DNA from 4 places in the Streptomyces sp. NPDC048353 genome. Region 3 is predicted to be linked to each of the others. Evidence: riboswitches for the same ligand, from Rfam matches in the RefSeq annotation. Region 3 holds a riboswitch; each other region holds the start of a gene.

The links. Region 3 has a riboswitch for cyclic di-AMP ahead of ACZ6RC_RS18655 (M23 family metallopeptidase). Riboswitches for the same ligand answer to the same signal wherever they lie in the genome.
Positions count from the first base shown of each region.
Region 1: linked by a shared signal. The riboswitch ahead of ACZ6RC_RS17790 (LysM peptidoglycan-binding domain-containing protein) and the one ahead of ACZ6RC_RS18655 (M23 family metallopeptidase) in region 3 are both predicted to bind cyclic di-AMP.
Region 2: linked by a shared signal. The riboswitch ahead of ACZ6RC_RS27400 (transglycosylase family protein) and the one ahead of ACZ6RC_RS18655 (M23 family metallopeptidase) in region 3 are both predicted to bind cyclic di-AMP.
Region 4: linked by a shared signal. The riboswitch ahead of ACZ6RC_RS30810 (M23 family metallopeptidase) and the one ahead of ACZ6RC_RS18655 (M23 family metallopeptidase) in region 3 are both predicted to bind cyclic di-AMP.

Region 1 is NZ_JBVJGU010000004.1:578,008-585,680, forward strand. It holds gene ACZ6RC_RS17770 (phosphatase domain-containing protein) at 1-807, shown strand, start outside; gene ACZ6RC_RS17775 (phosphoribosyltransferase family protein) at 981-2,312, shown strand; gene ACZ6RC_RS17780 (Type-2Aa cytolytic delta-endotoxin) at 2,448-3,026, shown strand; gene ACZ6RC_RS17785 (hypothetical protein) at 3,243-4,013, shown strand; gene ACZ6RC_RS17790 (LysM peptidoglycan-binding domain-containing protein) at 4,081-4,983, opposite strand; cyclic di-AMP (ydaO/yuaA leader) riboswitch at 4,986-5,145, opposite strand; gene ACZ6RC_RS17795 (PadR family transcriptional regulator) at 5,529-5,975, shown strand; gene ACZ6RC_RS17800 (hypothetical protein) at 5,972-6,544, shown strand; gene ACZ6RC_RS17805 (phosphocholine-specific phospholipase C) at 6,599-7,673, opposite strand, start outside.
Region 2 is NZ_JBVJGU010000008.1:273,251-280,923, forward strand. It holds gene ACZ6RC_RS27380 (SurA N-terminal domain-containing protein) at 44-688, shown strand; gene ACZ6RC_RS27385 (nucleoside triphosphate pyrophosphohydrolase) at 803-1,777, shown strand; gene ACZ6RC_RS27390 (cytochrome P450 family protein) at 1,913-3,175, shown strand; gene ACZ6RC_RS27395 (transglycosylase family protein) at 3,355-4,314, shown strand; cyclic di-AMP (ydaO/yuaA leader) riboswitch at 4,574-4,746, shown strand; gene ACZ6RC_RS27400 (transglycosylase family protein) at 4,749-5,438, shown strand; gene eno (phosphopyruvate hydratase) at 5,748-7,034, shown strand; gene ACZ6RC_RS27410 (FtsB family cell division protein) at 7,136-7,627, shown strand.
Region 3 is NZ_JBVJGU010000005.1:13,576-21,248, forward strand. It holds gene lhgO (L-2-hydroxyglutarate oxidase) at 1-1,216, shown strand, start outside; gene trmB (tRNA (guanosine(46)-N7)-methyltransferase TrmB) at 1,358-2,077, shown strand; gene ACZ6RC_RS18650 (PrsW family intramembrane metalloprotease) at 2,223-3,509, shown strand; gene ACZ6RC_RS18655 (M23 family metallopeptidase) at 3,660-4,775, opposite strand; cyclic di-AMP (ydaO/yuaA leader) riboswitch at 4,787-4,934, opposite strand; gene ACZ6RC_RS18660 (PP2C family protein-serine/threonine phosphatase) at 5,191-6,336, opposite strand; gene ACZ6RC_RS18665 (MFS transporter) at 6,711-7,673, opposite strand, start outside.
Region 4 is NZ_JBVJGU010000011.1:92,885-100,557, reverse strand. It holds gene ACZ6RC_RS30820 (M16 family metallopeptidase) at 216-1,574, shown strand; gene ACZ6RC_RS30815 (M16 family metallopeptidase) at 1,601-2,968, shown strand; cyclic di-AMP (ydaO/yuaA leader) riboswitch at 3,261-3,424, shown strand; gene ACZ6RC_RS30810 (M23 family metallopeptidase) at 3,438-4,220, shown strand; gene ACZ6RC_RS30805 (GntR family transcriptional regulator) at 4,429-5,112, shown strand; gene ACZ6RC_RS30800 (HPr family phosphocarrier protein) at 5,480-5,761, opposite strand; gene ACZ6RC_RS30795 (bifunctional acetate--CoA ligase family protein/GNAT family N-acetyltransferase) at 5,948-7,673, shown strand, end outside.

The sequences.
Region 1 (7,673 bases), on a different contig from region 3:
GACCTGCGCACCATGCTGGACCTCCCCTCCGACGACCGGGGCCGCTCGCACGCGCACGAGCAGACCGTCCTCGGCATCCAGGACGCCGCCGTGCGTGCCGCCGTCGACGGTGGTTTCGACGTCGTCGTCGACAACACGCACCTCACCCCCCACATCCCCAAGCGGCTGAAGGCGGCGGTCGCGGGCCGGGCGACCTTCGTCGTGCACGACCACACCGACGTGCCCCTCGAGGAGTGCGTCCGCCGGGACGGAGAGCGGGCCAGGCCGGTCGGCGAGGAGATCATCCGGATCCTGGCCGACAAGCACGCGAAGGCGACCCGCGGCGGCTGGCGCCTCACCGACGCCTGGCTGAACGACCAGCCGCCCGTCGAGCCGTACGTTCCCGACCTCGCGCTCCCGTCGGCGGTGCTGTGCGACATCGACGGCACGCTCGCCCTGCGCGGCGACCGGGGCCCGTACGACTTCACCCGCTGCGACCTCGACCTGCTGAACGGATCCGTACGGGACGCCCTGCACGCCTTCCAGGGGGCGCACCGGGACACGATCGTGCTCCTGTCGGGGCGCAGCGAGGACCACCGGCCGATGACGGAGGCCTGGCTGCGCCACCACGGCGTGCCCTACGACGAGCTGTGGATGCGGCCGTCCGGCGACGGCCGCCCCGACGACCTGGTCAAGTCGGAGCTCTTCGACCGGCATGTACGCCACCGGTACGCCGTACGGGTTTCCCTGGACGACCGGGACCGGGTGGTGGCCGTCTGGCGGCGCATGGGTCTGCCGACCTGGCAGGTCAACTACGGCAACTTCTAGGAAGCACTCACGGGACCACGGGCCACCTCCCAGCGCGTCTACCCTGGACGCATGGGCGCCGACCCGGCCGCCCCGCCCCTCGGCGGGCATCCGACGTCCGGCCGGGGGCGGGGGCCGCTCGTGGCTCCAGGCCGCCCGCGCGTCCGCTCCTCCAGACCCGGGAGGCGACCACCGTGTACTTCACCGACCGCACCGACGCGGGCCGGCAGCTCGCCGCCCGACTGGACCACCTCAAGGGCCGGGACGTCGTGGTGCTCGGGCTCCCGCGCGGTGGAGTGCCGGTGGCCGCGCAGGTCGCCGACGCCCTCGGCGCCCCCCTGGACATCTGTCTCGTACGCAAACTGGGGGCGCCCTACCAGCCCGAACTGGCCATGGGGGCCATCGGCGAGGGCGGCGTCCGCGTGGTCAACGAGCGGGTGCTGCGCGAGACCGGCGCGTCCGAGCGCGACCTCGCCGTGGTGGAGGAACGCGAGCGGGCGGTCCTGGAGGAACGCGGCCACCGCTACCGCCGGGGCCGCCGGCCGCTCCCCGTGGACGGGCGGACGGTGCTCGTCGTGGACGACGGCATGGCGACCGGAGCCACCGCCCTGGCCGCCTGCCGGGTGGTACGGGCCCGGGGCGCCGCACGGATCGTGCTCGCCGTCCCCGTGGCTCCGCGCGGCTGGTCCGGCCGGGTCCACGGAGAGGCGGAGGAGACGGTCTGCGTCCACGACCCCGAGTCCTTCTACGCGATCGGCCAGTTCTACGGCGACTTCTCCCAGACCCCCGACGAGGAGGTCCTCGCCTGCCTGGACCGCCGCCGCCCCGCCGAGGCGGTCGGCGAGGACCCGCCCGCCGCGGCCCCACGGGAGGACACCGACGTACGCGTCCCCCTGGGCGGGGCGGCGCTCACGGGCCGCCTCGTGGTCCCCGGCGGGGCCGCGGGGATCGTCCTCTTCGCCCACGGCAGCGGCAGCAGCCGGCACAGCCCCCGCAACCGGGCCGTGGCCGACATCCTGAACCACGCCGGTCTCGGCACGCTCCTCTTCGACCTGCTCACCGAGGAGGAGGCGGACGACCGCGCCCTCGTCTTCGACACCGCCCTGCTCGCCGACCGGCTCGCCCGCGCCACGACCTGGCTCGCGGAACGACAGGCGACGGACGGGCTGCCGCTCGGCTACTTCGGCGCCAGCACCGGCGCGGCCGCCGCCCTCCGCGCCGCGGCCGACCCCTCCTCCTCCGTCGCCGCCGTGGTCTCCCGAGGCGGCCGCCCGGACCTGGCGGGCCCGCACCTGGCCTCGGTCCGCGCCCCCACCCTCCTCATCGTGGGCGGAGCCGACCCGCTGGTCCTCGACCTGAACGAAGAGGCCCGAGCGGGACTCCGCTGCGAGAACCGGCTCGAGGTCGTGCCCGGCGCCGGCCACCTCTTCGAGGAGCCGGGCGCGCTGGAACGGGTCGGCGACCTCGCCGCCCGCTGGTTCGCCGCCCACTTCACCCGCCGGCCCCCGGCCGCACCCGGCGCGTGAGCGGACCGATCGCCCCGTGGCCCTAGGGCGGCGCCGTCGACCCGGTGCGTCCGCACGGCGGGACGCCTTCGACCCGGCGCCCCTCCCCTCGGCATACTGACGCCTCTTGATCACCGCCACACCACAGGAGGAGTCATGGCCGCCGCTTTCAAGACCGTCATCGAGGTGGGCCCGGACCATCTCGCCCAGGCCCGGGCCGTCGACCGGCTGTTCCAGGAGGCGATCGCCCCGGCGACCGTCAACTTCGACTTCGACAACATCAGGGAGGCCGCCGCCGCGATACCGGACAGCGCCATCGTCAAGATGGTCCGCGGCTGGGGGCTCCAGGAGAACGCCCCCGTCCTCGTTATGGTGCTCTCCCTCAAGGAGGCCGTCCGGCAGGCGCTCCCGGAGGAGTTCGCGGACGCCTCCTTCTGGGACACCATCGAGAAGGAGCTGGTCCACGCCTTCACCGGCCTCGCCGCGCAGGAGGGCGAGCCGGGGCTGTCGTACTACGAGGAGACCGAGGACCGCACGTCGTACTACCGCGACCTGTTCTTCGCCCTGCAGGACGAGGAGACCGGTGCGTACCTGTACGCGATCGCCTTCTGCATCGACGTGACGCTCGGGCTGGACAAGGCACGGGTCGGCACGCTGGGGATCGAGGACATCGTCCCGTTCGCGATCCGCCTCAACGCGATCGTGGTACGCCAGGAACTGGGCCTGGCCGCCTGACCCTCCGAGGAATCGGCGGACACCCGCCCCGGCCCGCCGTCCCGGGCCGGAAGCAGCCGACCGTCCCGGCCGGAGGCCAGAGATCCGCGGCCTCACCAGGCGCGTCGGCCGGCCGCGTGCCCTGGACGGGTGAGTGTGCGGGACCGGGGACAGAGTCGGACGCGGATCGGGTACGGATCGCTGCGTTGCTCCCCCCGCCTCGGAGGATGCTGTCCCATGCCTGTCCGCAAGGCCGCCGTACGAGCGTTGACGACCACCCTGTGCGCGGCGCTGCTCCTCGCCGCCTGTACCGGGGCCCCGCCCCCGCCACCCGCCGGGGGAGCGGCTGGACCGCCGGGCGACCGCGACTCCGTACCCCATCGCCCTCCGGCCCCGAGGCCCGAACCCGCCTGGGTCGACCGCCTTCCCGGAGTCGGTCCGTCCACGCGTGCGGCCTTCCCCGCCGGCACCACCCAGGCCCTGGTCGTGCTCGGCGCGACGACGACCACCAACGAGGCCGAGGCCGTCCTCTACGAACGCGACCCGAGCAGGCGGTGGAACCGCGTCGCAGGACCGTGGCCCGCCCACAACGCGCTGCGCGGCTGGACCGACGAGCACGTGGCCGGCGATCTGCGGTCACCCATCGGGGTGTTCCGCATCGGGGACGCCGGCGGTCGGCTCCCGGACCCCGGTTCACTGCTGCCGTACGACCAGGACGAGGAGTTCGCCCTCCAGGGCACGGGCTTCGCCGGAGAGCCGCTGGAAGGCTCCTTCGACTATGTGATCGCCATCGACTACAACCGGATCCCCGGGACGAGTCCGCTGAACAAGAAGCGGCCCCTCGGGGCGGCGAAGGGCGGCGGGGTGTGGATCCACGTCGACCACGGCGGGCCCACCCAGGCGTGCGTCTCGCTCGCCCGCGAGGTGATGCCCGAGCTCCTGCGCGCCCTGGACCCGATGAAGGAGCCGGTCATCGTGATGGGCCCGGCGGCGGACATCGCGCGCTGAGCGGACGGCGGGGCTCCCGGCCCCCGAGCGGCCGGGAGCCCTGCCGTGTCCGCCCCCGAAGGGAGGATCAGTAGGGGCCGTTGACGTTGTCGATCGAGCCGTAGCGGTCGGCCGCGTAGTTGCAGGCGGCGGTGATGTTCGCGACCGGGTCGAAGAGGTCCATCGACGTACCGGGGACGTGGTAGGCCAGGAAGGTCGGCTCGATCACCTGGAGCAGGCCCTTCGAGGGGGTGCCCTTCACGGCGTTGGAGTCCCAGAGGTTGATGGCCTGGGGGTTGCCCGAGGACTCCCGCATGATGTTGCGCTGGATGCCCTCGTAACTGCCGGGGATTCCGTACGAGGCCATGATGTCGAGCGACTCGCGGATCCAGCCGTCGAGGTCGTTGCTGTAGCGCGGGGCGGCGGGCGCGGCGGCGGGAGCGGCCGGCTGGGCAGCCTTCACGGGGGCGGCGCCGCGCTCCTGCGAGCGGCTGGCGCGCTCGGTGCTCGTGCTCGTCGCGCTCTTCGGCTTGGCCTTGGCCTTCGCCTTGGGCTGCGTCGCCTTGGCCTTCGCGGGGGCCTTGGGCGCGGCGGCCGCCTGCTTGCGGATCGTCAGTTCGAGACCCGGGTGAATAAGTGACGGATTGTCACCGACAACGCTTCGGTTGGTGGTGTAGAGAACCTTCCAGCCGCCCCGGATGCCCTGTTCCTGTGCGATCAAGGAAAGGGAATCACCGGACGCGACCGTATAGGTGCGGGCGGTCGAAGCGGCAGCGGCGGGAATCGATTCTTTGATCTTTTCCGCGGCGCTGGAAACGGTCCTCTCCGCGGCAATGGCGGTGGGGGTTGCGGAAGCCGGGGCGGGCGCGGCGTGGGCGGCGGCCGTCGCGACCAGGGGCAGGGCCAGGGCCGCGCCGCCGGTGCCGGCCAGGGTGAGACCGCGGGTGAGGGTTCGGTGCTTGGGGCGCCGGTGCTTACCGTGTGCAGGCATGATGGGTTCCTCTCCGGCGCCTGCGGGGTGAGCTGTCGGGTTCGGGCTGGAGATGCCCGGCCGCACGCGTGCGACTTCACCCCGATCCGATCCGGAATCCCGAACCGGAGAGAAAAGTGGGTCCCCCGCTCCTGCCGACGGGTGAATAGGTGGTCTTTCGGGCGGTGGCAGGATTCGGCGATCCGTCCGAATGCAGGTGACCGTAGGCGAGAAATGTCGGCGAAAACAAGTCTCCGATGACGCGGTTAATTGCGGAATGCGCGCGCCTTGTGTGACGTGGCCCTCGATCGGGCGTCGGGCGGTGCCGAACTTCCTTGCGCGGTACGGGGTCGACGGGTGGGTGGGCACGGTTCCACGCATCGTCGTGATTCACGTCACTGAGTCAGTAATGTCGTTCTTTATCGCTTGTTCTCCGGAGTGTGCAAACAATAAGGTAATGCGGCCAATAAACCTGAATATCCCTTTTGGGGCGATAGTTCAGGGGGGTGGTGGACCTGGAAAGGGCTGTCTTGCGGCGCAAGGTAGTCACCACTACCATGCACCGCATGACAAAGGAGCTGCCGGGCGCCGGTGACCAGCGGCGCAGTCAGCTTCTGCGCGGGGTGCTCGACCTGTGCCTGCTCTCCCTGATCGGAGAACGGCCGCGCTACGGCTACGAGTTCGTCGAAGCGCTCACGGAGAGCGGCCTGGAGCTGGTGAGCGAGGGCAGCATCTATCCGCTGCTCGCCCGGATGGAGCGGGCCGGGCTCGTCGAGTCCTATCGCGCGCCGTCCTCCAGCGGCGGCGCGCCCCGCAAGTACTACCGGCTCACCGGCGCCGGCCGGGCCGAACTGGACAGTGGGCGGACCGTCTGGCGGGAGTTCTCCGCGCAGGCAGGCCGCATCCTGACCGCGACCACCGACCGGGCCCCGACCGAGGCCCGGGCCGAAGCCGCGGCCGGGACCGGCGAGCCGCCCGACACCGACGCACCCACGGGGGAGAAGACCACATGACAACCGAACGCGTACTCGCGATATGCCGCAGCAACTGGGAGTACCGGGGCATCGACGACGCGACCCTCCGCGACATGCTCGCCGAGCTGGCCGCGCACCTCCAGGACGCCGAGGCCGCCGGGCGCACGCCGCGTGACGTCGTCGGCGAGGACGTCACGGCGTTCGCCGCCTCCTGGGCCCGGGCGCGCAGGCCGCTCCACCGCCGCGCGGCGCGCCTCGCCGCCATGATCACCTTCATGGCGGGCCTCCTGCTGCTGCTCGCCCACCTGCGCCACTGGACGGCGGGCGTGGACGTCACCCCGGGCCGGACGGCCTTCTGGGGCGCCATCGCCGTGACGACCGTCGCGCTGGAGCTGCGCCGAGGCTCCCTGGGGCTGGGCAAGGGCTGGCTCGTCGCGCTCGTCGTCGGCCTGCCGGCGCTGGTGATCACCGACAGCCTCGCCGGCGTCGACCCGCTGTTCCGGATGCCCCTGTGGGCGAGCGTGCTGCTGGTCCTGCCGGGATGCGCGTACGCCGTCGCGGAGGCCCGGAACAAGAAGCGCGCGCCGCTCGCCCCGGCCCACACCTGACCCGCCCGAGCCCGGCGCCGTACCCGGATGCCCGAGCCCCGCGCCGAGCCCAAGCTAGCCCGTCACGCTCGGCGCGCCGGTCTCGATGTGGCCGGTGTAGCGGCGGGACCAGGTGCCGTCGATGTCCGCCAGGATGGTGAAGTCGTACCAACCCCCGTGATAGGCCACCGCGTTGAAGTGGTCCTCACGCGAGGAGTTCGCCGCGACCGTGTACGTCCACGGGCCGTCCGAGCGGTAGGCGTTCGACCGGATCGTGAACGTCACCGGGCCCGCCGAACTGTTGGTCAGCCTGAAGTAGACGGCGGTCTTCCCGGTGCCGGGCTCCGTCGCGAAGCGGGACGCGACCTCGACCGCCCGGCCCGCCTTGGACGCGTCGCCGATGAAGCGGCGCAGGAAGCGGTTCGGGCCCATCATCGAGATGTCGTACTTCCCCGACCCCGAGCCCGTCCCGATGTTGAAGTAGTCCGACGACGTCGAGCCCGGGTCCACGGTGTACTGCCAGGCCGCCGTGTCCCGGTGCTGGTGCGGGTGGATCGTGAAGTGCGCGGCCCGCCGGGCCTGCTCGCCCTGGTTCGTCATCGAGAACCAGGCCAGGATCTTGCCCCCCGTCCCGAACTCGAACCGGTCCAGGTTGCCGTTCACCTGGTACGGCAGGGCGCGCGCCGGACGCGTGCCCGGCTCCTGCGCGGGCAGCGCGTTGTCCTGCGGAACCGGGTTCGGCAGCGGACCGCACGTGGACTGCCCGATCACCTTGGCGGTCGAGGGCAGCCCCGACGGCACCCCGTACACCGGCCGGGCGAAGTCGAAGACCCCCGTGAGGTCACCGGTCACCTTGCGGCGCCAGGCGCTGATGTTCGGACAGGCGGCCGGCTTGCCGATGGCCGCCGTCCACGTCTCCATGAAGCGCAGGACGGAGGTGTGGTCGAAGACCTCCGAGCTGACCCAGCCGCCCCGCGTCCACGGGGACATGACGACCATCGGGACCCGGAAGCCGAGGCCGATCGGCACGCCGTCGAGGTACTCGCCCGGCGTCCCCGGCGGGGCGACCGGCGGCGGCACGTGGTCGAAGAAGCCGTCGTTCTCGTCGTAGTTGAGGAAGAGGACCGTCCCGTCGAAGACCTCCGGGTCG
Region 2 (7,673 bases), on a different contig from region 3:
CAAGGTCGTTCCACTGCCGCACGACCCACGCCGGGAGGCTCCTTTGCACCGCCGCACCGCGCTCTCCGTCTCCGCCGCGCTCCTCGCCGCGGCTCCGCTGCTCGCCGCCTGCGGCAGCGACGCCCACCCGGGGGCCGCCGCCGTCGTCGGCGGCGAGCGGATCGAGGTGTCCAGCCTCCAGGCGCAGGTGCGGGACGTACGGTCCGCCCAGCAGAAGTCGCCCCAGTCCGCGGACCTGATCAAGGCCACCGGTGACCTCAGCCGCGAGAAGCTCAACGTGATGATCTTCGACCGGGTGGTGGAGCGGGTCGGCGCCGACCACGGCATCACCGTCAGCCGCGGGGAGATCCAGAAGGCGCGCGGCGAGTTCGCCGCGCAGAGCGGCGGCGAGGCCCAGCTCGCCGCGATGCTGCTCCAGCAGCAGGGGGTCGCCCCCGACCGGATCGACGAGGTCGTCCGCCGCACCGTCCTCATGAACAAGATCGCCGCCAAGCTCGGCATCGCCAACACCCCCGAGGGCCAGAAGAAGCTCACCGAGGTCTTCACCGCCGCCTCCAAGGACCTCGACATCGACGTGAACCCGCGGTTCGGCGCCTGGGACGACGAGAAGATCCAGCTCGGCACCTACACCGCGCCCTGGCTGCGCCAGATCAGCCAGGACCCGCAGGCCGTCCCGGCGGGCGCGTAGCAGGACGGACGAGGAACGGACGAGGAGCAGCGGCCGCCACGGCCCGGTTCACCGGCCGGGCGGGCGGCGGGACGCGGGGACCGGGCGCCCGCCGGGCCCGCGTAAGGTCGAAGGGTGAACGCTGAAGCACCCGCCGGGACCGGTCGTGTCGTCCTTCTCACCGCCAGCCATCGCGTGGCCCCCGGACTGCTGTCCTGGCCCGCCTGGCAGGCGCTGCGCGCCGCCGACGGCGTGGTGTGCGCCGACGAGCACCACCCCCAGCTGCCGTACCTCCGCGAGGCCGGGATCACCGTCGAGCACGCCCGGCCCACCGCGCAGGACCTCGTCGACCGGTGCGCCGGCGGACGGACCGTGGTCGTCCTGCCGTCCGGCGAGGGCGACCAGGCGCTGACGGACGGGCTCGCCCGGCTCGCCGGCTCGGGCCGGGTGGCCATGCCCGACCTGGAGCTGCTGCCCGGCTCGTACGACCTGCCCGGCGCCCGCCTCCTCGACCTGGTGCAGGTCATGGACCGCATCCGCCGGGAGTGCCCGTGGTCCTCCCGGCAGACCCACAAGGGGCTCGCGAAGTACGGCATCGAGGAGGCGTACGAACTCGTCGAGGCGATCGAGGTCGGCGACCGCGACGAGCTGCGCGAGGAGCTCGGCGACGTCCTCCTCCAGGTCGTCTTCCACGCCCGGATCGCCGAGGAGGACGAGGACGAGCCCTTCTCGGTCGACGACGTCGCCGCGACGATCGTGGAGAAGCTGATCCACCGCCACCCGCACGTCTTCGGCGACGCGACCGCCGAGACCCCGGAGGAGGTCAAGGCCCACTGGCTGCGCACCAAGGCCGCCGAGAAGCAGCGCGCCTCGGTGACGGACGGGGTGCCCCTCGGGCAGCCGGGCCTCGCGCTTGCCACGAAGCTGGCCGGCCGGGTCCGGACGGCCGGCCTCGACGTGAAACCTCCGGCCGGCGAGGGCATCGGCTACGAACTGCTCGCCCTCGCCGCCCGGGCGGAGGCGGACGGCGTCGACCCGGAGGCGGCCCTCCGCGCGGCCGCCCGCGCCTACCGCGACACGATCCGCGCGGCGGAGGGCCTCACGGTGTAGGGCCTCACGGTCTAGGGGGGCACTGTGGAGGGGAGGCGCCTCGCGGCCCCCGGACGCGCGGCCGGGGCGCTCCGCGCCGCGGAGGCCCCGCAGCCCGGCGCCCCGCCCCCGGCCCGGCCGGTTACTGTCGGCACCATGCACGACCAGCCCTCCGTCTCCGGTCTCCCCGCCGCTCCCGAGCTCTTCACCTGGGAGTTCGCGACCGATCCGTACCCCGCCTACGCCTGGCTCCGCGAGCACGCCCCCGTGCACCGGGCCCAGCTGCCCAGCGGGGTCGAGGCGTGGCTGGTGACCCGCTACGCCGACGCGCGTCAGGCGCTCGCCGACCAGCGGCTGTCGAAGAACCCGGCGCACCACGCCGAGTCCGCGCACGCCAAGGGGAAGACGGGGATCCCGGGGGAGCGCAAGGCCGAGCTGATGACGCACCTGCTCAACATCGACCCGCCGGACCACACCCGGCTGCGGCGGCTGGTGTCGAAGGCGTTCACGCCGCGGCGGGTCGCCGAGTTCGCGCCCCGGGTGCAGGAGCTGACGGACCGGCTCATCGACGGGTTCGCGCGGGAGGGCAGCGCCGACCTGATCCACGAGTTCGCCTTCCCGCTCCCCATCTACGCCATCTGCGACCTGCTCGGTGTCCCGCGCGAGGACCAGGACGACTTCCGGGACTGGGCCGGGATGATGATCCGGCACGGCGGCGGGCCGCGCGGCGGGGTCGCGCGGTCGGTGAAGAAGATGCGCGGGTACCTCGCCGAGCTGATCCACCGCAAGCGGCTCGACCCCGGGGACGACCTGATCTCGGGGCTCATCAAGGCCTCGGACCACGGGGAGCACCTCACCGAGAACGAGGCCGCGGCGATGGCCTTCATCCTGCTCTTCGCCGGCTTCGAGACCACGGTCAATCTGGTCGGGAACGGGGTCTACGCCCTGCTGCGGAACCCCGGCCAGCGCGCGCGTCTGCAGGAGTCGCTCGCGGCGGGGGAGCGGGGCCTCTTGGAGACCGGTGTCGAGGAGCTGCTGCGCTATGACGGGCCGGTCGAACTGGCCACGTGGCGCTACGCCTTGGAGCCGCTGACGATCGGCGGGCAGCAGATTCCGGCGGGGGATCCCGTCCTCGTCGTGCTCGCCGCCGCCGACCGCGATCCGGCGCGGTTCGACGCGCCCGACACCCTCGATCTGTCCCGGCGCGACAACCAGCACCTGGGGTACGGCCACGGCATCCACTACTGCATCGGCGCCCCCCTCGCCCGGCTCGAAGGACAGATCGCCCTGGCCACCCTTCTGACCCGGCTGCCGGACCTCCGCCTCGCCGCCGACCCGGCGGATCTGCGGTGGCGCGGAGGTCTCATCATGCGTGGATTGCGCACGCTTCCGGTGGAGTTCACCCGTTCTGGCAGCTGACGGCCCATCAAGACTGTGACTTTTACGTGATCTCCGCTGCATCGACTTGTGACTGACGTTCGAATGCCGCTACGTTCACCGCAGTCTCAGCCGTCACGCGAAAGGCACCTCGCATGCGCTCCGGGAACGGACGTCACCGCAGACCCCGCCAGGCCCCCGCCATAGTCGTCGCCGCAGGCGTGACCGGATCGGCTCTCGCGCTGCCGTTGCTCGGCGCCGGGTCCGCCTCGGCCGCCGATGTCGCCACCTGGGACCGGGTGGCCGAGTGCGAATCGGGTGGCCTGTGGAGTGCCAACTTCGGCAACGGGCTCTACGGCGGACTCCAGTTCACCCAGGAGACCTGGGAGCGGCACGGCGGCCTGTCGTACGCGACCAGTGCGGACCTCGCCAGCCGGGCGCAGCAGATCACCGTGGCCGAGCGGGCGTTCGCCGCGGGCGGCACCGAGTGGGCCACCTGCGCCCCGATCGCCGGTCTGACCAACGACGGCACCGCCCCCGACGTCGACCCGGGGCCTCCGATCACGCCGGAGGAGCCCACCGGGCCGGCCGCGGAGTCGAACCGGACCGACGGCCTCCCGTCCGCGTCCGCCACCCCGGGGACCTCCCCGATCGCGCCCGTCACCCCCAGGGCGTCCGCGCCCGCCACGTCCGCGCCCGCCACCCCGGCGACGCCGGACGCCTCCACGGCCACCGGCGCGCCGGAGTCCGGGACCCCGTCCGAGCCGGTCGCCCCCGGCACCGGCAAGCACCGCGGCGGCGCCGCCCCCGAAGAGCCGGGCCAAACGGACACCACGCGCGAAAGCGGTACGGAAGCGAGCCGCGAGGGCGGCCGTCACGCCTCGCCGGGCGAGCCGGCCGAGGGCGCCGAGCCGACCGAGGGCGCGACCGGGACTGACGGGACGACAAAGGACGCCACCCCCGGGAAGCCTGTGGACAATACGGGCACTCCCGGCACTGCGGACGAATACACCGTCAAGCCGGGGGACAACCTCACCGAGATCGCCCAGCAGAACGAGCTGCCCGGCGGCTGGACCGCCCTCTATGACGCCAACCGTGGAACGGTGGGTGCCGACCCGGACCTCATCCTCCCTGGCCAGAGCCTCGACCTGACCCCCGAAACCGTCCCCGCGCAGGGGTAGTTAGGGGCTGTATGTCCGGTTCTGTGCAAGTGAGACAAGGGTCTCTTTGCCCCAACTGGCGTGTCACGTCCGCAAAGTTTGCTCCTGTCGCCTCTCACCTGCGTAAACGGCTTTTGGGCAGGGGCAAGGAGGGGTGATTTCTCCCCTATGGACCTCTTTGAACTTCACGGGGGTCTGTGTTTACGGTCGACACCGCTCGCCACCGCGGGCCTCGTCGACCGGGAACGCCGAATCCTGCCGTCGGTCGATGGGAACAGTCGTCGCGCAAGCGCCGTAGGCAGGAGCGGGGGACCCAAGGTAAGCGCCGGTCCCGGCCGTTGAGAGACGGCCGGAACACCGGCTTGGGGTGGAGCCGCGTGCTGGTCACGCGGCCGGACAACTCACTTGGTCCGAACCCGACAGCTCACCTCGCAGGCGTCGGTGAGGAGAACTCCATGCTGCTTTCGGGTAAGGGCAAGCACCGTCGCGCTTCCAAGGCCACCCGCGCCGTCGCGCTCGTCGGCGTCGCCGGTGTCGCCGTCGCCGCCCCGCTGATGACCGCGGGCTCCGCCTCCGCCGCCACGTCCTCCGAGTGGGACGCCGTCGCCCAGTGCGAGTCCGGCGGCAACTGGTCCATCAACACCGGCAACGGCTACTACGGCGGCCTGCAGTTCTCGGCCTCCACCTGGGCCGCCTACGGCGGCACCGCGTACGCCGCCTCCGCCGACCAGGCCTCCAAGTCGCAGCAGATCCAGGTCGCCGAGAAGGTCCTGGCCGGCCAGGGCAAGGGTGCCTGGCCGAGCTGCGGCGTGGGCCTCTCCGGCGCCTCGTACGACGGCGGCTCCGCCGAGCAGGCCGCCCCCGCGCCGGAGCGCAAGGCCGAGCAGCCGACGACCCGCAGCGAGAAGCGCACCGCGCCGAAGGCGGAGAAGAAGGCCGCGCCGAAGAAGACCGTCACCACCCCCACCGGCAAGAAGGTCGAGAAGGGTGACGGCGAGTACAAGGTCAAGGCCGACGACACCCTGAGCACCATCGCCGCCGCCCACGACGTCAAGGGCGGCTGGGCGAAGCTCTTCGAGCTCAACAAGGACATCGTCGACGACGCCGACCTGATCTACCCGGGCCAGCAGCTCCACCTGAAGTGAGCCCGGCGGCCCGTGCGCGTCCGGCGGCTCGCACGGGCCCCACGACCCTCCCGCGGTGACCACCCCGGTCCGCAGCGCCCTTCCCCCGAGCGCTGCGGGCCGGGGTTCCGCGCGTCCGGGCCCCACCCGTGGTTACCGCCGAGTAGATCTGAGGGCCTTTGGCCCCATATGCATGCCCCCGGGTCCTTTTTCGTCCCAGCGGGCGGGCGCCCGGCCGACGGGAGCCCCGGAGCCGGTTAGGCTCTTGCCGCAAGGCCAAAGAGACCCTGCGCCGCATGCTTCACATCTAGCTTCACATCCCAGAAGGAGATGCTCGTGCCGTCCATCGACGTCGTCGTAGCCCGGGAAATCCTGGACTCCCGAGGCAACCCCACGGTCGAGGTCGAGGTCGGCCTCGACGACGGCAGCACCGGCCGTGCTGCTGTTCCGTCCGGCGCCTCCACCGGTGCGTTCGAGGCCCTCGAGCTTCGCGACGGTGACCCGAACCGCTACCAGGGCAAGGGTGTCGAGAAGGCCGTCCTCGCCGTCATCGAGCAGATCGGCCCGGAGCTCGTCGGCTACGACGCCACCGAGCAGCGCCTGATCGACCAGGCGATGTTCGACCTGGACGCCACCCCGGACAAGTCCTCGCTCGGCGCCAACGCCATCCTCGGCGTCTCCCTCGCCGTCGCGCACGCCGCCTCCGAGGCGTCGGACCTGCCGCTCTTCCGCTACCTCGGCGGCCCGAACGCGCACCTGCTGCCCGTTCCGATGATGAACATCCTGAACGGCGGCTCGCACGCCGACTCCAACGTGGACATCCAGGAGTTCATGATCGCCCCGATCGGCGCGGAGTCCTTCTCCGAGGCGCTGCGCTGGGGCACGGAGGTCTACCACACCCTCAAGTCCGTCCTGAAGACCAAGGGCCTCTCCACCGGCCTGGGCGACGAGGGCGGCTTCGCCCCGAACCTGGACTCCAACCGCGCCGCGCTCGACCTCATCCTCGAGGCCATCAAGCAGGCCGGCTACGTCCCGGGCAAGGACATCGCGCTCGCGCTCGACTGCGCCGCCTCCGAGTTCTACAAGGACGGCTCGTACGAGTTCGAGGGCAAGTCCCGCTCGGCCGCCGAGATGACCGAGTACTACGAGGAGCTCGTCGCCTCCTACCCGCTGGTCTCCATCGAGGACCCGCTGTTCGAGGACGACTGGGCCGGCTGGAAGGTCATCACCGAGAAGCTCGGCGCCAAGGTGCAGCTCGTCGGCGACGACCTCTTCGTCACCAACCCGGAGCGCCTGGCCCGCGGCATCGAGGAGGCGTCCGCCAACGCCCTCCTGGTGAAGGTCAACCAGATCGGTTCGCTGACCGAGACCCTGGACGCCGTCGAGCTGGCCCAGCGCAACGGCTTCAAGTGCATGATGTCCCACCGCTCCGGCGAGACCGAGGACGTCACCATCGCCGACCTCGCCGTCGCCACCAACTGCGGCCAGATCAAGACCGGCGCCCCGGCCCGCTCCGAGCGCGTCGCCAAGTACAACCAGCTGCTGCGCATCGAGGAGATCCTCGACGACGCCGCGGTCTACGCCGGCCGCAGCGCGTTCCCCCGCTTCAAGGGCTGAACGACCTCCCGCAGGTAGCTTCCGTACGTCCCCGCACCCGGTCCCGTACCGTGTGCGGGGACGTACGCGCGTGAGGGAACGGACAGGGGAGGCGACACGACATGGCCGCGAAGAACCGGGACCGCTTCTCGACCGCGACCCGGATCAGGCTGCTCGGGGAGCAGACCGCCGCCCGTGTCTACCGCTCCCAGACCCGCCGTCAGGCCCGCCGCTCCCGGCTCACCGGCCGCGCGGCCCTCCTCGCCCTGATCGTCTGCTCGCTGGTCGTGGCGCTCGCCTATCCCATGCGGCAGTACGTCTCCCAGCAGGGCGAGATCGCCGAGCAGGAGCGCCAGGCCGCCGAGGCCGCGGCCCGGGTCGAGGAGCTGCGGGACGAGAAGGCACGGCTCCAGGACCCGGCGTACGTCCGCCGCCTCGCCCGCGAGCATTTGCACTACGTCCTCCCCGGCGAGACCGGTTTCACCGTGAACGACCCCGAGGCGGAGCGCGCCCGCCGCGCCGAGCAGGGGGCGGCCGGCCGCCCGTGGTACTCCAACCTCTGGGACGGCGTCGACCGCGCCGACGCGCCCCGTGAACACGCGGGCGCGAGATGATGGTGTGACGGCAACACGCCCCGCACCGCCCACCGACGAGAAGACA
Region 3 (7,673 bases):
GCAGGTGTCCGGGGCGCAGGCGTCCGTACGGGACGTGGACAGCGACGTGCTCGTGATCGGCGGCGGGATCGTCGGCCTGTCGACGGCGTACGCCCTGACCCGTGCCGCGCCCGGCACACGCGTCACCGTCCTGGAGAAGGAGCACGCCCCGGCCCGCCACCAGACGGGACGCAACAGCGGTGTGATCCACAGCGGGATCTATTACCGCCCGGGATCGCTGAAGGCCCGCTTCGCGGTCGCGGGCGCGGCCGAGATGGTCAAGTTCTGCGCCGAGTACGACCTGCCGTACGAGGTCACGGGCAAGCTGATCGTCGCCACCGCGCGCGAGGAGCTGCCCCGGCTGCACGCGCTCGTGCAGCGCGGCCGGGAGAACGGCATTCCGGTGCGGGAGCTGGGACCCGCGCAGATCAGCGCGTACGAGCCGAGGGTGCGGGGTCTCGCGGCGATCCACGTCGGCACGACGGGGATCTGCGACTACGGCGCGGTGGCGGCGCAGCTCGCCGAGGCATCCGGGGCCCGGATCCTGTACGGCTCGGAGGTCACCGCGATCGACCGGCGGCCGTGGGGTGTGGCCGTCCGCACCGCGTCCGGCACCATCGTGCGCGGCCGGGTCCTGGTCAACTGCGCCGGGCTCCACTGCGACCGGGTCGCACGCCTCGCGGGCGACGACCCCGAGATGCGGATCGTCCCCTTCCGCGGTGAGTACTACGAACTGGCCGACCCCTCGCTCGTGCGTGGCTTGGTGTATCCGGTGCCCGACCCCGCCTTCCCCTTCCTCGGGGTCCACCTGACCCGGGGCATCGACGGCGGTGTCCATGTCGGCCCGAACGCGGTGCCGGCGCTGGCCCGGGAGGGGTACGGCTGGTCGGTCGTGCGCCCGGGCGACCTCGCCGGGACGCTGGCATGGCCGGGATCCTGGGCCATCGCGCGGGAACACTGGCGGTACGGCGCGGGCGAGCTGCGGCGATCGCTGTCGAAGCGGGCCTTCACGGAAGCGGTGCGCAGGCTGCTGCCGGTCGTGGAGGAGCGGGATCTGCGGCGGGCCGACGCGGGCGTCCGCGCCCAGGCCGTCCTCCGGGACGGGACCCTGGTCGACGACTTCCTGATCCGCGAGTCGGCGAGGACGGTGCACGTGCTGAACGCCCCGTCCCCGGCGGCCACGGCCTCGCTTCCGATCGGCCGGGAGGTCGCCCTGCGGGCGCTGGCGCTGCTGTAGACGTGGGCTTCGCGGGGCGCCCCGTAGAATTGCCGCATTGTGTCTGAGTCCCGTGAAACCCTTCCGCGCCCGGCCGCCGAGCCCGTCCTCGCCGAGCCTGTTGCCGCCGCCGAGCCCGTCGTCGCCCGGCGGGGCAGCCGGATGTTCGCCGCCGGGGAAGGGCCGCTGCCCGACCCCGCCGGATCGCACCACGAGCGGCGGATCCGCAGCTTCCAGCCCCGGCGCAGCCGCGTCACCGCAGGTCAGGCCGAGGCCATGCTCAAGCGCTGGCCGGACTGGGGCCTGGACATCGACGGCAAGCGGGTCCTCGACCTGAACGCGATGTTCGGCGGCCTCCCTGTCGTCCTGGAGATCGGCTTCGGCATGGGCGAGGCCACCGCGAAGATGGCCGCCGCCGACCCCGGCACCGGCATCCTCGCCGTGGACGTCCACACCCCCGGCCAGGGCAACCTCCTCGGTCTCGCCGACCGGGGCGGGCTCGAGAACGTACGGGTCGCCAACGGCGACGCGATCATCCTGCTGCGCGAGATGCTCACCGCCGACGCCCTCGACGGCTGCCGCGTCTACTTCCCGGACCCCTGGCCCAAGAAGCGCCACCACAAGCGGCGCCTCATCCAGCCCGAGTTCCTCACTCTCCTCGCGACCCGGATGAAGCCCGGTGCGATCCTGCACTGCGCCACGGACTGGGAGGAGTACGCCGAGCAGATGCTGGACGTCCTCTCCGCGCATCCCGACTTCGCGAACACACAGCCCGACGGCGGCTACGCCCCCCGCCCGGAGTTCCGCCCCCGCACCCGTTTCGAGGGGCAGGGCCTCGACAAGGGCCATGTGGTGCACGACCTGCTCTTCCGGCGTAGGTAGCCCCGGCTTTTCCACAGGTGGGGCCCGTTCCGGTGCTCCTGGCTAACGCCCGGGGCCGGCTTGTCCACAGGTCGCGGAACTCGCGCGCACTCTGTCGGTGCGGCTCGTTAGGGTCGTTCACGTGTCGAATCCGTTTCTCTCCCCCGTGCCCGCCCGGGACACCGAGGAGCCGGCCTTCCCCGGCGTCCCCGGCCGTGCCCAGTGGCGCTACCGGCCCCGCCGCGCCTTCTGGCGCAGCAAGGTGGTCCGGGCCGTCGCCGTGGTCACGGTGCTCGCGCTCTGCGCCCTGGTGATCCTCGGGTTGGTGCGGCACGAGACGGGCACGGAGGGGTTCCTCGTCGGGCTCGGTCTGGCCGTGCTGCCCGTGCCGCTCCTGATGGCCGCGTTCCGCTGGCTCGACCGGGTGGAGCCGAGCCCCTGGAAGAACCAGCTCTTCGCCTTCGCCTGGGGCGCCTTCGCGGCCGCGCTGGTGGCGCTGACGGCCAACACGTTCGCGGTCCGCTGGATCGCGACCGCGACCGCCGACCCCGCCTCGGCGGACACCCTCGGCGCCACCGTCGTCGCCCCGGTCGTCGAGGAGAGCGCCAAGGCCGCCGCGGTCCTGCTGCTCTTCCTCTTCCGCCGACGGGACTTCACCGGAGTGGTCGACGGCGTGGTCGTCGCCGGGTTCACCGCCACCGGCTTCGCCTTCACCGAGAACATCCTCTATCTCGGCAGGGCCTTCGGGGAGGACCAGGAGTTCGGCGACTCGGGGTTCGGCTCGGTGACGGCCGGGACCTTCTTCGTACGGATCGTGATGTCGCCGTTCGCGCATCCGCTCTTCACGGTGCTCACCGGCATCGGCTTCGGATTCGCCGCCCTCGCCGCCCGCCGCCGGCGCGTCCGCCGCGTCCTGCTCCCCCTCGCCGGCCTGATACTCGCCATGGGCATGCACGCCCTGTGGAACGGCTCGGCCGTCTTCGGCGGCTGGTGGTTCCTCGTGGTGTACGGCGCCTTCATGGTGCCGGCGTTCGCGCTGCTGACCTGGCTGGCGATATGGAGCCGGCAGCGGGAGCTGCGGACCATATCCGGGCAGCTCCCGGCGTACGCGGCGGCCGGCTGGCTCTCGCCCGCCGAACCCCTCGCGCTCTCCTCCATGAGGGCCCGCTCGGTGGCCCGCGCCTTCGCCGCACGGACGTACGGCAAGACGGCGGCGCGGGCGGTCGGGGAGTACGAGGCGTTCGCGACGACCCTCGCCTTCCTGCGCCACCGGGCCGAGCGGGGCGCGGCGGAACCGGACTTCGCCGCCCGCGAGCAGGAGCTGCTGCACCACCTCTGGCACCGCAAGGCGGTCGCCTCGCCCGCGCTCACGTACGCGGCGCGGGCGACCGGGCAGGTATGGGCGCCGCCGCAGTACCTCGACTACAGCGGCTACAACCCCTATCGGAGCTGACGCGTTCGACGGCGGGACGCTCAGCCCCCTCGCGCGCAGCCGAGCGGTCGGACGGTCAGGCCCCCGTCGCGGAGCTCATGCCCTCGCCGCGGACTTCAGGCCCTGGCCGCGGTCGTTCAGGCCCGCGGACTTCAGGCCCGCGGGCGATGGTCAGAGGTTCAGGCCCTTGTCGCGCAGCCAGGCGGCCGGGTCCACGCCGGAGCCGCCCGGGGTCTTGACCTCCAGGTGGAGGTGCGGGCCGGTGACGTTGCCGGTGGCGCCGACGCGGCCGATCGTCTCGCCGGTGCCCACCGACTGGCCCGCGGAGGCGGTCATGGAGGACAGGTGGCAGTACCAGACCTCGGTACCGTCCGCGAGCTCCAGGACGATGCGGTAGCCGTACGAGCCGGACCAGCCTGCCGACTTGATGGTGCCGCCGTGGACGGCCTTGACCGGGGTGCCGGTGGGGGCGGCGAGGTCGAGGCCCGTGTGGTAGCCGGAGGACCACATCGAGCCGGACTCGCCGAACGTGGAGGTGATGACGTACGAGGAGGTGGGCAGGGCGTAGCTCGCGGCGAGCTTGGCCAGGCGCTCCGCCTCGGCCTTGGCCGCCGCCTCCGCCTCGGCCTTCTTCTTCGCCTCTGCGGCGGCCTTCTCCGCGGCGCTCGCCTTGGCTGCCGCTTCGGCGGCGGCCTTCTCGGCGGCCGCCTTCTCCGCCGCGGCCTTCTCGGCGGCGTCGGCGGAGGCCTGCTGCTGCTCGGCCTGCTGGAGGATGCGGGCGCGCAGCGCCTCGCCGGCGTCGGCGGTGGACGCGGAGGCGGAAGCGGCGGAGGCGGATCCGTTCGCGGAGCCGGCCGTCCCGGTCGTCTCGGTGGGCAGGGCGAGGGTGGCGGTGAGCGGCTGGAGGTTGTCCGTACCGGCGCCGTCGACGCCCTCGGTTCCGCCGGTGCCGTCCGCGATCAGTTCGCCGACGCCGGGCAGTTCGGAGGCGTCGGGGAGGTCGAGGTCGGGAAGGGAGATGGAGACGGCCGGCTTCTCCTGGGCGGTGGCCAGGCCGCCGGCGCCGACGGCGGCGATGACACCGACGCCGAGGACGGTGGAGGAGCGGGCGAAGCCGGAGCGCTGCTTGACCACGCGGTGGCGGCCACCGGAGCGGGCCTGCTGGCGGAGGGAGTCCTCGGTGGGATTCCACTCCTCCCACGCGCCGGTGTCGTTGTCCGTCCCGGCGGCACCCGAGGCACCGAACGCGTCGAAGGGGGCTTCGGGGGCAGGGGTGTTGGACGCCACGGAGGCGTGCTCCTTTCCTTCCTTCTCGCCTACCGGGTTAGCTGACGGGTTCGGAGCAGGAAGGTCTCCTACGAGCACTGCCGCACAGGTGCGAAAGCGCCCGATTCACCCCAAGTAGTGGTTCCCCGGTTCCTTTTCAGGATTCGGCGCGTGCGCACGGTGCCGTCTCTAACGACGGCTGGGACGACCGCGCTGCGTTATCGAACGTTAATAGACAGGGGGTCTGTATTCCAAGCTGTTCCTACTGATCGTTCATGGGATTGCGGGGTAATGGCCCGACTTGCCCCCCACATGACCCTGTTTCAGTGAAAAGGCGCCGACGAAACCGAATCTGATGTTTCGTCAATTGTTATCGGAGCGGGACCTTTCGATCACGGATGGTCACCACAGTCGGTCGTCATGGCACCGCAGGCCGTCACGGCACCACCGGCATGGTCCGGCGCCGCTCCGGCTGCCCGCGTGCCGGGCGGCTCACCGCCAGCAGCGCCATGTCGTCCGTCGTCCCGCCGCCCGTGTACCGCCGCACGTCGTCGACGAGCGCGTCCAGGAGCTCCTCCGGTCCGGGGAAGATCCGGCCGGCCAGCCGCTCGGCGGGATCGTAGAAGGTGCCGTGGGCGTCGCGCGCCTCGGAGAGGCCGTCGGTGTAGAGGAGCAGCGTGGCGCCCGGCGGGTACGGCGTCTCGTCGGCCCGGTCCGGCCAGGCGGCCAGATCGCCCATGCCGAGCGGCAGCGCGGACTGGCTCGGCGCCAGCATGGTCAGGCCGCCGTCGGTGTAGAGCATCAGCGGCTCCGGGTGCCCGCGGTTCACCACCCGTACGAGACCGGCGCCGCGCGGGATCTCCGCGAGGACGGCGGTGGTGAACCCCTCGGCGGCGTCCAGGCCGGTCCGCCGGGTGCCCTCGCGGGCCAGGGCCCGCTCCAGGCGCTGGGCCACGCCCTCCAGCGTCGACTCCTGCTCGGCGGCCTCCCGGAAGGCGCCGATGACGACGGCGACGGCCTCGACCGCGTCCATCCCCTTGCCCCGTACGTCGCCGACCACGACCCGTACGCCGTAGGGGGTGTCCTGGACGGCGAACAGGTCACCGCCGATGAACGCGTCGGCCTGCGCCGCCTCGTAGCGGGCGGCGACCTGCAGCCCGCCGATCCGCTCTGCGGGCGTCGGGAGCACGGCCTTCTGCGCCGCTTCGGCGATCACCCGCGCCGACGCCAGGCGTTCGCCGCTGCGGCGGACGACCCGGTTGATCAGCAGGGCGAGCGCGGCGACCGTGATGACGGTGAGGGTCTCGGTGAGGGCGGGGACGTCGGTGACGGTCCTGTTGTAGAGGTGCAGTCCGACGGAGGCGAGGACGGCGGCGATGCCGGTGAGCAGGGTCGTCAGCATCGAGAAGAGCGGCGCCGCGATGAGCGGGGCCGCGGAGAACAGCGGGGCGGCGGTGTAGGCGGGCGGGGTCGCCAGGTCGAAGACGACCCCTCCGGCGATGATCAGCGGGGGCAGGGCCCGGACGAACCGGCGGGCGCGCTCGGCCCGTGAGGGCGGACGCGGGCGGGGGTCCGGGCGCAGGTGGGGAAGGCCGTGCGGGCCCGGGTGCGGACGTGAGCGGCCGTGCGAGGGGGTGTTCGAGGCCTGACGCGGGCGTTCGTGCGGGCCCGGGCGCGGATGCCCGGAAGCCCCGTTCCCCGCCGCTCGCTGCCCCACCTGTGCTCTCCTGCCGGATCCGTGCACGGCGCCGGACGGTACCGTGCCCTTCCCAGCGTGCCGGTCGCCGCCCCGGGCGGCGACCCCGCGCCGCCGAGTGGAGTACGGCACGCGGCCGCCCCGGTAGCCCCGGTATCCCCGGTGGCCCCGGTGGCCCCGGCGGCCCCGGTGGCCCCGGCCGCCCCGGCGGCCTCCGGACAGCGTCCGGAGAGCGCCGGCCCCCCGTCGGGGCGTACGGCTCAGCCCGTCGCCGCCAGCCGGCCGCGCCGGGCCAGGGCCCCGATCGCCACCGCGCAGCCGAGACCGACCGCGGCCAGGACCAGCCACGGGGTGGCGGAGCCGCCGGCCACGTCGAGCAGCGCCCCCGTCCCCAGGTTCCCGAGGGTGATGCCGATCCCGCAGACGGTGTTGTACAGGCCGTAGTGCGTGGCGACCCACCGGCCGCCCGAGAGGGCGACGACCGTGTCCATCTCGTACGGGTAGAGGACCGCGTTCCCGAGCGCCAGGACCGCCGCGCACAGCAGCAGCCCCACCACCCCCGGCACCCCGGCCGGGAGCAGGAAGGCGGCGCCCATCAGCGCGAGGCCGAGCACCAGGCAGCGCTCCCGGGTCAGCCGGCGCCCGCACCAGGCCGTGATCCGGAGCTGGCCCGCCAGGGCGACGAGCGCCGAGACGACGAACAGGGCGGTGGTCGGCGCCGTGCCGTCCGCCGCGAGCGGCAGCGCGAGATAGACCTGGAAGGACAGGACGTACGAGCCGGTCATCGCGAGCGAGAAGAGCCAGAAGGTCCGGTTCGCGAGCACGGTACGGAACTGGCCCCGCCCGCCCCCGGCGTCCGGAGCCGCGTCCCCCCGGGCCCCGGCCCGTACCGGCAGGTGCCGGAGCTGCACCACCGTCAGGACGGCGAAGAGCGCCGCCGCCACCACGCACGTCAGCCGGAAGGAGACCCCGGTCAACGCCACCCCCACCAGCGGCCCGAGCAGGATCCCCGCCTGGTAGTGGATGTTGAAGAGGGCGAACGCCTCCACGCGCCGCTTCCCCGCCTCCGCCGCCAGGTACGCGCGGACGGCGGGGTTGAACAGCGCCCCCGCCAGTCCGGTCGCCACCGAGGCGGCGATCAGCACCGGCAGCGACTGGGCGAAGGCGAGCGCCCCGAAGCCGGCCGTCCGCAGCGCGCAGCCGGCGACGATCAGCGGCTTGAA
Region 4 (7,673 bases), on a different contig from region 3:
CCCACTGACAACGCCGACCGCGACCCGGGAATGGCCCCTCCCGGCCCGCCTCCCGGGCGCCGGGTGGAGGCGAGGGTGGAGGCGGGACGGAGGGGAAGCGGGACGCGTGCGCGACCCGGAAGAGGGAAGCCTCGAGCCCGCGGGAACTTCGCGAGGTGTCGGTGCGCTTGCATACAGTGGCAGGACTTTTCCATATCGCGATCGAAGGGACGTACATGCCCATGGGTCACACGGCCACGGCCGAGGCCGGCTCCGGCGGCCTGACAGCGACCGAGCACCGGCTGGCCAACGGCCTGCGCGTGGTGCTCTCCGAGGACCACCTGACCCCGGTCGCCGCGGTCTGCCTCTGGTACGACGTCGGCTCGCGTCACGAGGTCGAGGGCCGTACCGGCCTCGCCCACCTCTTCGAGCACCTGATGTTCCAGGGGTCGAAGCAGGTCCACGGAAACGGTCACTTCGAGCTGGTCCAGGGAGCGGGCGGTTCGCTCAACGGCACGACGAGCTTCGAGCGCACCAACTACTTCGAGACGATGCCGACGCATCAGCTGGAGCTCGCGCTCTGGCTGGAGGCGGACCGCATGGGCTCGCTGCTGGCGGCCCTGGACGACGAGTCCATGGAGAACCAGCGCGACGTCGTCAAGAACGAGCGCCGCCAGCGGTACGACAACGTGCCCTACGGCACGGCCTTCGAGAAGCTGACCGCCCTCGCCTACCCCGAGGGCCACCCGTACCACCACACGCCGATCGGCTCCATGGCCGACCTGGACGCGGCCACCCTGGAGGACGCCCGCAGCTTCTTCCGTACGTACTACGCGCCGAACAACGCGGTGCTGTCGGTCGTCGGCGACATCGACCCGGAGCAGACCCTCGCCTGGATCGAGAAGTACTTCGGCTCCATCCCGTCCCACGACGGCAAGCGTCCGCCGCGCGACGGCACGCTGTCCGAGACTATCGGCGAGCAGCTGCGCGAGGTCGTGGAGGAGGAGGTCCCGGCGCGCGCGCTGATGGCCGCCTACCGCCTCCCGCACGACGGCACGCGCGAGTGCGACGCCGCCGACCTGGCCCTGACCGTCCTCGGCGGCGGCGAGTCCTCCCGGCTCCACAACCGGCTGGTCCGCCGCGACCGCACGGCCGTCGCGGCCGGCTTCGGCCTGCTGCGCCTGGCCGGTGCTCCCTCGCTGGGCTGGCTGGACGTGAAGACCTCCGGCGGTGTGGAGGTCCCCGAGATCGAGGCCGCCGTCGACGAGGAGCTGGCCCGTTTCGCCTCCGAGGGCCCCACGCCCGAGGAGATGGAGCGTGCCCAGGCGCAGTTGGAGCGGGAGTGGCTCGACCGGCTCGGCACGGTCGCCGGCCGCGCCGACGAACTGTGCCGCTTCGCGGTGCTGTTCGGCGACCCGCAGCTCGCCCTGACCGCCGTCAACCGCGTCCTGGACGTCACCGCGGACGAGGTGCGGGCCGTCGCCGCGGCCCGGCTGCGTCCCGACAACCGCGCGGTGCTCGTCTACGAACCGGTGACCGCCGAGCAGAGCGACAGCGACAGCGAGAACGACGAGGAAGAGGGAGCGGACCAGTGAGCGACGCTGCCGCGTCTTTGACGAGCATGGACTTCCACCCGCAGCCGCAGCCGGGCACGGCCCGCCCCTGGGCCTTCCCGGCTCCGGAGCGGGGGGCCCTGGACAACGGCCTGACGGTGCTGCGCTGCCACCGTCCGGGCCAGCAGGTGGTGGCCGTCGAGATCTTCCTCGAAGCCCCCCTGGAGGCCGAGCCGGAGGGTCTGGACGGCGTCGCCACGATCATGTCGCGGGCCCTGTCCGAAGGCACCGACAAGCACTCGGCCGAGGAGTTCGCGGCGGAGCTGGAGCGTTGCGGGGCCACCCTCGACGCCCACGCGGACCATCCGGGCGTACGGGTCTCCCTCGAGGTTCCCGTCTCGCGGCTGCCCAAGGCGCTCGGCCTGCTCGCCGAGGCCCTGATCGCCCCGGCCTTCGTCGACACCGAGATCGAGCGGCTGGTGCGCAACCGGCTCGACGAGATCCCGCACGAGACGGCCAACCCGGCCCGCAGGGCGGCCAAGCAGCTCTCCAAGGAGCTGTTCCCGGCCGGTTCGCGCATGTCCCGGCCGCGCCAGGGCACCGAGGAGACCGTCGCCGCGATCGACGCCACGGCCGTCCGCGCCTTCTTCACGGCGCACGTCCGGCCCGCCACGGCCACCGCCGTGGTCGTGGGCGACCTGACCGACGTCGACCTGGACAAGGTCCTCGCCGAGACGCTCGGCGCGTGGACCGGCGACACCGCCGAGCCGCGCCCCGTCCCGCCGATCACGGCCGACGACACCGGCCGCGTGGTCATCGTCAACCGCCCCGGGGCGGTCCAGACGCAGCTGCTGATCGGCAGGGTCGGCGCCGACCGGCACGACCGGGTCTGGCCGGCCCAGGTCCTCGGCACGTACTGCCTCGGGGGCACCCTCACCTCCCGCCTGGACCGCGTCCTGCGCGAGGAGAAGGGCTACACCTACGGCGTGCGGTCCTTCGGCCAGGTGCTGCGCTCCGACGGCGCGGGCAACGGCGCCGCGATGCTCGCCATCAGCGGTTCGGTCGACACCCCCAACACCGGTCCGGCACTTGACGACCTGTGGAAGGTGCTGCGCACCCTCGCCGCCGAGGGGCTGACCGACGCGGAGCGCGACGTGGCGGTGCAGAACCTGGTGGGCGTGGCGCCGTTGAAGTACGAGACCGCCGCCTCCGTCGCCGGGACGCTCGCCGACCAGGTCGAGCAGCACCTTCCGGACGATTTCCAGGCGCAGTTGTACGCGCGCCTGGCCGAGACGGGCACGGTGGAGGCGACGGCGGCGGTCGTCAACGCCTTCCCGGTGGACCGTCTGGTGACCGTGCTCGTCGGCGACGCGGCGCAGATCGAGGAGCCCGTGCGGGCGCTCGGCATCGGCGAAGTCACCGTCGTCACCGGCTGATCGAGCACCGGGAGGCCGACCGGCGGAGCGCGCTCCGGACGAGAACCGGGCACGGGCCGACCGGCCGAACGAGGGCTGAACGGAGCGGAACGCGCGCTCCGGCGAGGACCCCGACGTCACCATACGTCGGGGTCCTCGCCCATATTGATCGTTTGTCCGTATTGAGGGAGAGGATGCCTGTCTGACCTGTGGCATGTCTTACAAACCGGCGAGTCCGTTTGCCGATTGAAAGACGGTCCGCTTAGCGTCAATCCGGCTGTTCGCCAGTTGCACCCGCCACACCCGTGGCATCGGACAGTCATCGCCGAGTCCCCGTCAGGCGCGAGCCTGGGGAGCCGGGGACCCATGAAGTCCCTGGGGTGAATCGGACGCCTTCGCACCCGTGCGGAGGGGCCCGTAGGAGACCTTCCTGCTCCGAACCCGTCAGCTAACCCGGTAGGCGAGAAGGAAGGAAAGGATCAGCCACTACATGGCGTTCACCCGTGCCACCGGGAAGCATCGTGGTCCGAGCCGTCTGGCGCGCCGCAGCGCGGGCATCGCCGGCGTCGCCACCATCGCCACCACCGGGGTCATCGGAACCCTCGCTTCCCCGGCGCTCGCCGCCGACACGGACACCCGCGCGCTCGAGGACACCGGCATGAACATGGCCGTCGTCTCCGAGTCGCTGGCGGACCGGATCGACGTCCAGGCCGCCGAGCAGGAGCGGGAAGCCGTCGAGGCGATAGCCAAGGCCAAGGCCGAGGCCCGCGCGAAGGCGGAGGCGAAGCGCAAGGCCGAGGCCCGCGCAAAGGAGATCCGCGAGGCCAAGGAGCGCGCCGCCCGGGAGGCCGAGCGCAAGCGCCTGAACTCCTTCCAGCTCCCCGTGGCCGGCTCGTACGTCAGCACCGGCTACCAGACCGGCGGCTCCCTCTGGTCCTCCGGCAGCCACTCGGGCGTCGACTTCCACGCCTCCTACGGCAGCGAGGTCGTCTCCGTCGGCGCCGGCACCGTGGTCGAGGCCGGCTGGGGCGGCGCGTACGGCAACAACATCGTCATCCGGATGAACGACGGTACGTACACCCAGTACGGTCACCTCTCGGCCATCAGTGTCTCGGTCGGCGAGACCGTGACCCCCGGCGACCGCATCGGCATCTCCGGCTCGACCGGCAACTCCACGGGCCCGCACCTGCACTTCGAGGCCCGCACGAGCGCCGAGTACGGCTCCGACATCAACCCCGTCGCGTACCTGCGCGCCCGCGGTGTGAACGTCTGACCCGACCGCGTCCGAACGCACGGGCCGCCCCACGGCCCGGTCGAAAAAGCCCCGGCTCGTACCGAGCCGGGGCTTTTTCTCGGCCAAAAGACATCCATGAATCCCCGGTAGCCATCGGAAATACCGCCCCGCTGCAATAGAGTCACCGAAGAGTCGACGAACAGACGTCCATCGGATGGTTTTCGCGCGGAAAAGGCGGAGGTCGAACATGCGCATCCCCGCGCATTCGGTATGCACGGCGATTCGGGACGACATCGTCTCCGGTGTCTTCGCGTGCGGAAGCCGGCTGACGGAGGAGCAGCTGGCACGCCGGTACGGAGTCTCCCGCGTCCCGGTCCGCGAGGCGCTGCGCACCCTGGAGTCGGAGGGCTTCGTGGTCACCCGCCGGCACGCGGGCGCCCATGTCGCCGAGCCCACCGAGCAGGAGGCGGCGGACCTCCTGGACATGCGGGCGCTCCTGGAGCCGCTGGGGGCCGCCCGCGCCGCCCAGCGCCGCACGGAGGCCCACCTCAAAGTGCTGCGGGGCCTGGTCAGGCTGGGGCAGGAGCGGGCCAGGCGCGGCCAGGGCGAAGACCTGCGCTCCCTGGACGGCTGGTTCCACGAGACCCTCGCGCAGGCCTCCGGCAGCCCGGCGCTCACCGCGCTGCTCACCCAGCTGCGGCACAAGATCGCCTGGATGTACGCGATCGAGCCGGCCGCGCAGCCGGTCGAGGCCTGGGCCGAGCACGGAGCGATCGTCGACGCGGTGGCCCGCGGCGACGCCGAGCGGGCCCGCGCCCTGACCGCCCTGCACGCCGAACGCTCACCGGCGCTGCACCGGCCGAAGCGCCCCGCGCGCGGCGGTGTGAGGGCTTCGCAACATGTCGTATACACCGCGAACGTCCGGAATTAACGACCGGGCCGTATACAAAGAGAAGGAATGCAGCCGGCGGAATTCGATGGCCCGTGGAAGTGCTGCCCGGAAATGCATCCGAAAGCCCCGGGGCTTTCGTGAACGGGGCGCCTCCGATGCGGGGCGTCGTATTTCGCTGCCCGGAATGCCAAGCCGCCCTCACAGCGGTGTGACCGGAATTCCGAGGACCAGGGCGAGCCGCGGGGGACCGTCCGGACGTGCCCCGGGTTCCATGGCCCGGGAAGTCCGGAGTCGGCCCCGGCCGCGCTTTCGCCGTGCCCCCAGACGCGAAAGAGCCGCGTCCGCCGGGGGGATGGCGGGCGCGGCTCCTCGCAGACGAGACCCGGACGAGACCGGGACGGCGAGGTCAGACGGTCTCGGGAAGCTCCTCGAGCCCCTCGGCAACCAGCTTGGCGAGGCGGTCCAGCGCGGCCTCGGCGCCCTCGGCGTCCGAAGCGAGCACGATCTCCTCGCCGCCCTGCGCGCCCAGACCGAGCACCGCGAGCATCGAAGCGGCGTTCACCGGGTTCCCATCGGCCTTGGCGATCGTCACGGGGACGCCGGAGGCCGTGGTGGCGCGGACGAAGATGGAGGCGGGGCGGGCGTGCAGGCCCTCGGCCCAGCCGACGTTGACGCGGCGCTCAGCCATGGTGTTGCCCTTCAAGTCTTAGCGGGTTGTCTAGACCAGTCTCTCACGGGTTGCGTCGTGCTCGGCACTGCGTCCGGCCCGGGCGTGGGGCGGCCCTCCGGCCCTCCCACCTTGCACGCGCCACCCGGGGCACGCACCCCGTGCGGGACCGGTGCCACTGTCGTACCCCGGCCGTAGTCTTGCCCCATGCAGAGCGCGTCGGAACAGCCGCACCCGGCCCAGCCGGAACACGCCTACCCGGATCACTGGGAAGCGGACGTGGTCCTCCGCGACGGCGGCACCGCACGCATCAGGCCCATCACCGTCGACGACGCCGACCGACTGGTCAGCTTCTACGAACAGGTCTCGGACGAGTCGAAGTACTACCGCTTCTTCGCGCCCTACCCCCGCCTCTCCGCCAAGGACGTCCGCCGTTTCACCCATCACGACTACGTGGACAGGGTCGGACTCGCCGCGACCGTCGGCGGCGAGTTCATCGCCACCGTGCGGTACGACCGCATCAACGCCCAGGGCCTGCCCGCCTCCGCCCCCGCCGACGAGGCCGAGGTCGCCTTCCTCGTCCAGGACGCGCACCAGGGCAGGGGAGTCGCCTCCGCCCTCCTCGAACACATCGCGGCGGTGGCGCGGGAGCGGGACATCCGCCGGTTCGCGGCCGAGGTGCTCCCCGCCAACACCAAGATGATCAAGGTGTTCACGGACGCCGGGTACACCCAGAAGCGCAGCTTCGAGGACGGTTCCGTCCGCCTCCACCTCGACCTGGAGCCCACCGACCGCTCGCTCGCCGTCCAGCTCGCGCGCGAGCAGCGCGCCGAGGCGCGCTCCGTGCAGCGGCTGCTCGCTCCCGGCTCGGTCGCCGTCGTGGGAGCCGGCCGCACCCCCGGCGGCGTCGGCCGGACCGTTCTGCGCAACCTCCTCGCCTCCGGCTACACCGGCCGGACCTACGCCGTGAACCGCGCCTTGGACGAGGGGGCGGCGGCGCTCGACGGCGTGCCGGCCTTCCGCTCCGTCGCGGACATCGGCGAGCCGGTGGACCTGGCGGTCGTCGCCGTCCCCGCCGAGCGGGTGCCCGACGCGGTCGCCGACTGCGGCGAGCACGGGGTCCGGGGCCTGGTCGTCCTCAGCGCCGGATACGCCGAGACCGGCACCGAGGAAGGACGGGCGCGACAGCGCGAGCTGGTCCGGCAGGCCCGCTCGTACGGCATGCGGATCATCGGACCCAACGCCTTCGGACTCATCGACACCGCCTCCGACGTCCGGCTGAACGCCTCGCTCGCCCCGCAGATGCCGACGGCCGGACGGATCGGGCTGTTCACCCAGTCCGGCGCCATCGGCATCGCCCTCCTCGCCGGTCTCCACCGGCGGGGAGCCGGGCTGTCCTCCTTCATCTCCGCGGGCAACCGCGCCGACGTCTCCGGCAACGACTTCCTCCAGCACTGGTACGACGACCCGGCCACGGACGTCGTCCTGCTCTACCTGGAGTCGATCGGCAACCCGCGGAAGTTCACCCGGCTGGCCCGCCGGACCGCCGCGGTCAAACCGGTCGTGGTGGTCAAGGGCGCCCGGCACAGCGGCAGCGCCCCGCCCGGCCACCGGGTGCCCGTCACCCGCATCCCGTACGCCACGGTCTCCGCCCTCCTCCGGCAGGCCGGGGTCATCCGCGTCGACACCGTCACCGAGCTCGTCGACGCGGGGCTCCTCCTCGCCGGGCAGCCCCTGCCGACCGGGCCGCGCGTGGCGATCCTCGGCAACTCCGAGTCGCTCGGGCTGCTGACGTACGACGCCTGCCTGACCGAGGGGCTGCGGCCGCTGCGCCCGATCGACCTCACGACGGCGGCGAGCCCGGCGGACTTCCGCGCGGCACTGGCGGCCGCCCTCGTGGACGAGACCAGCGACGCGGTCGTCGTGACGGCGA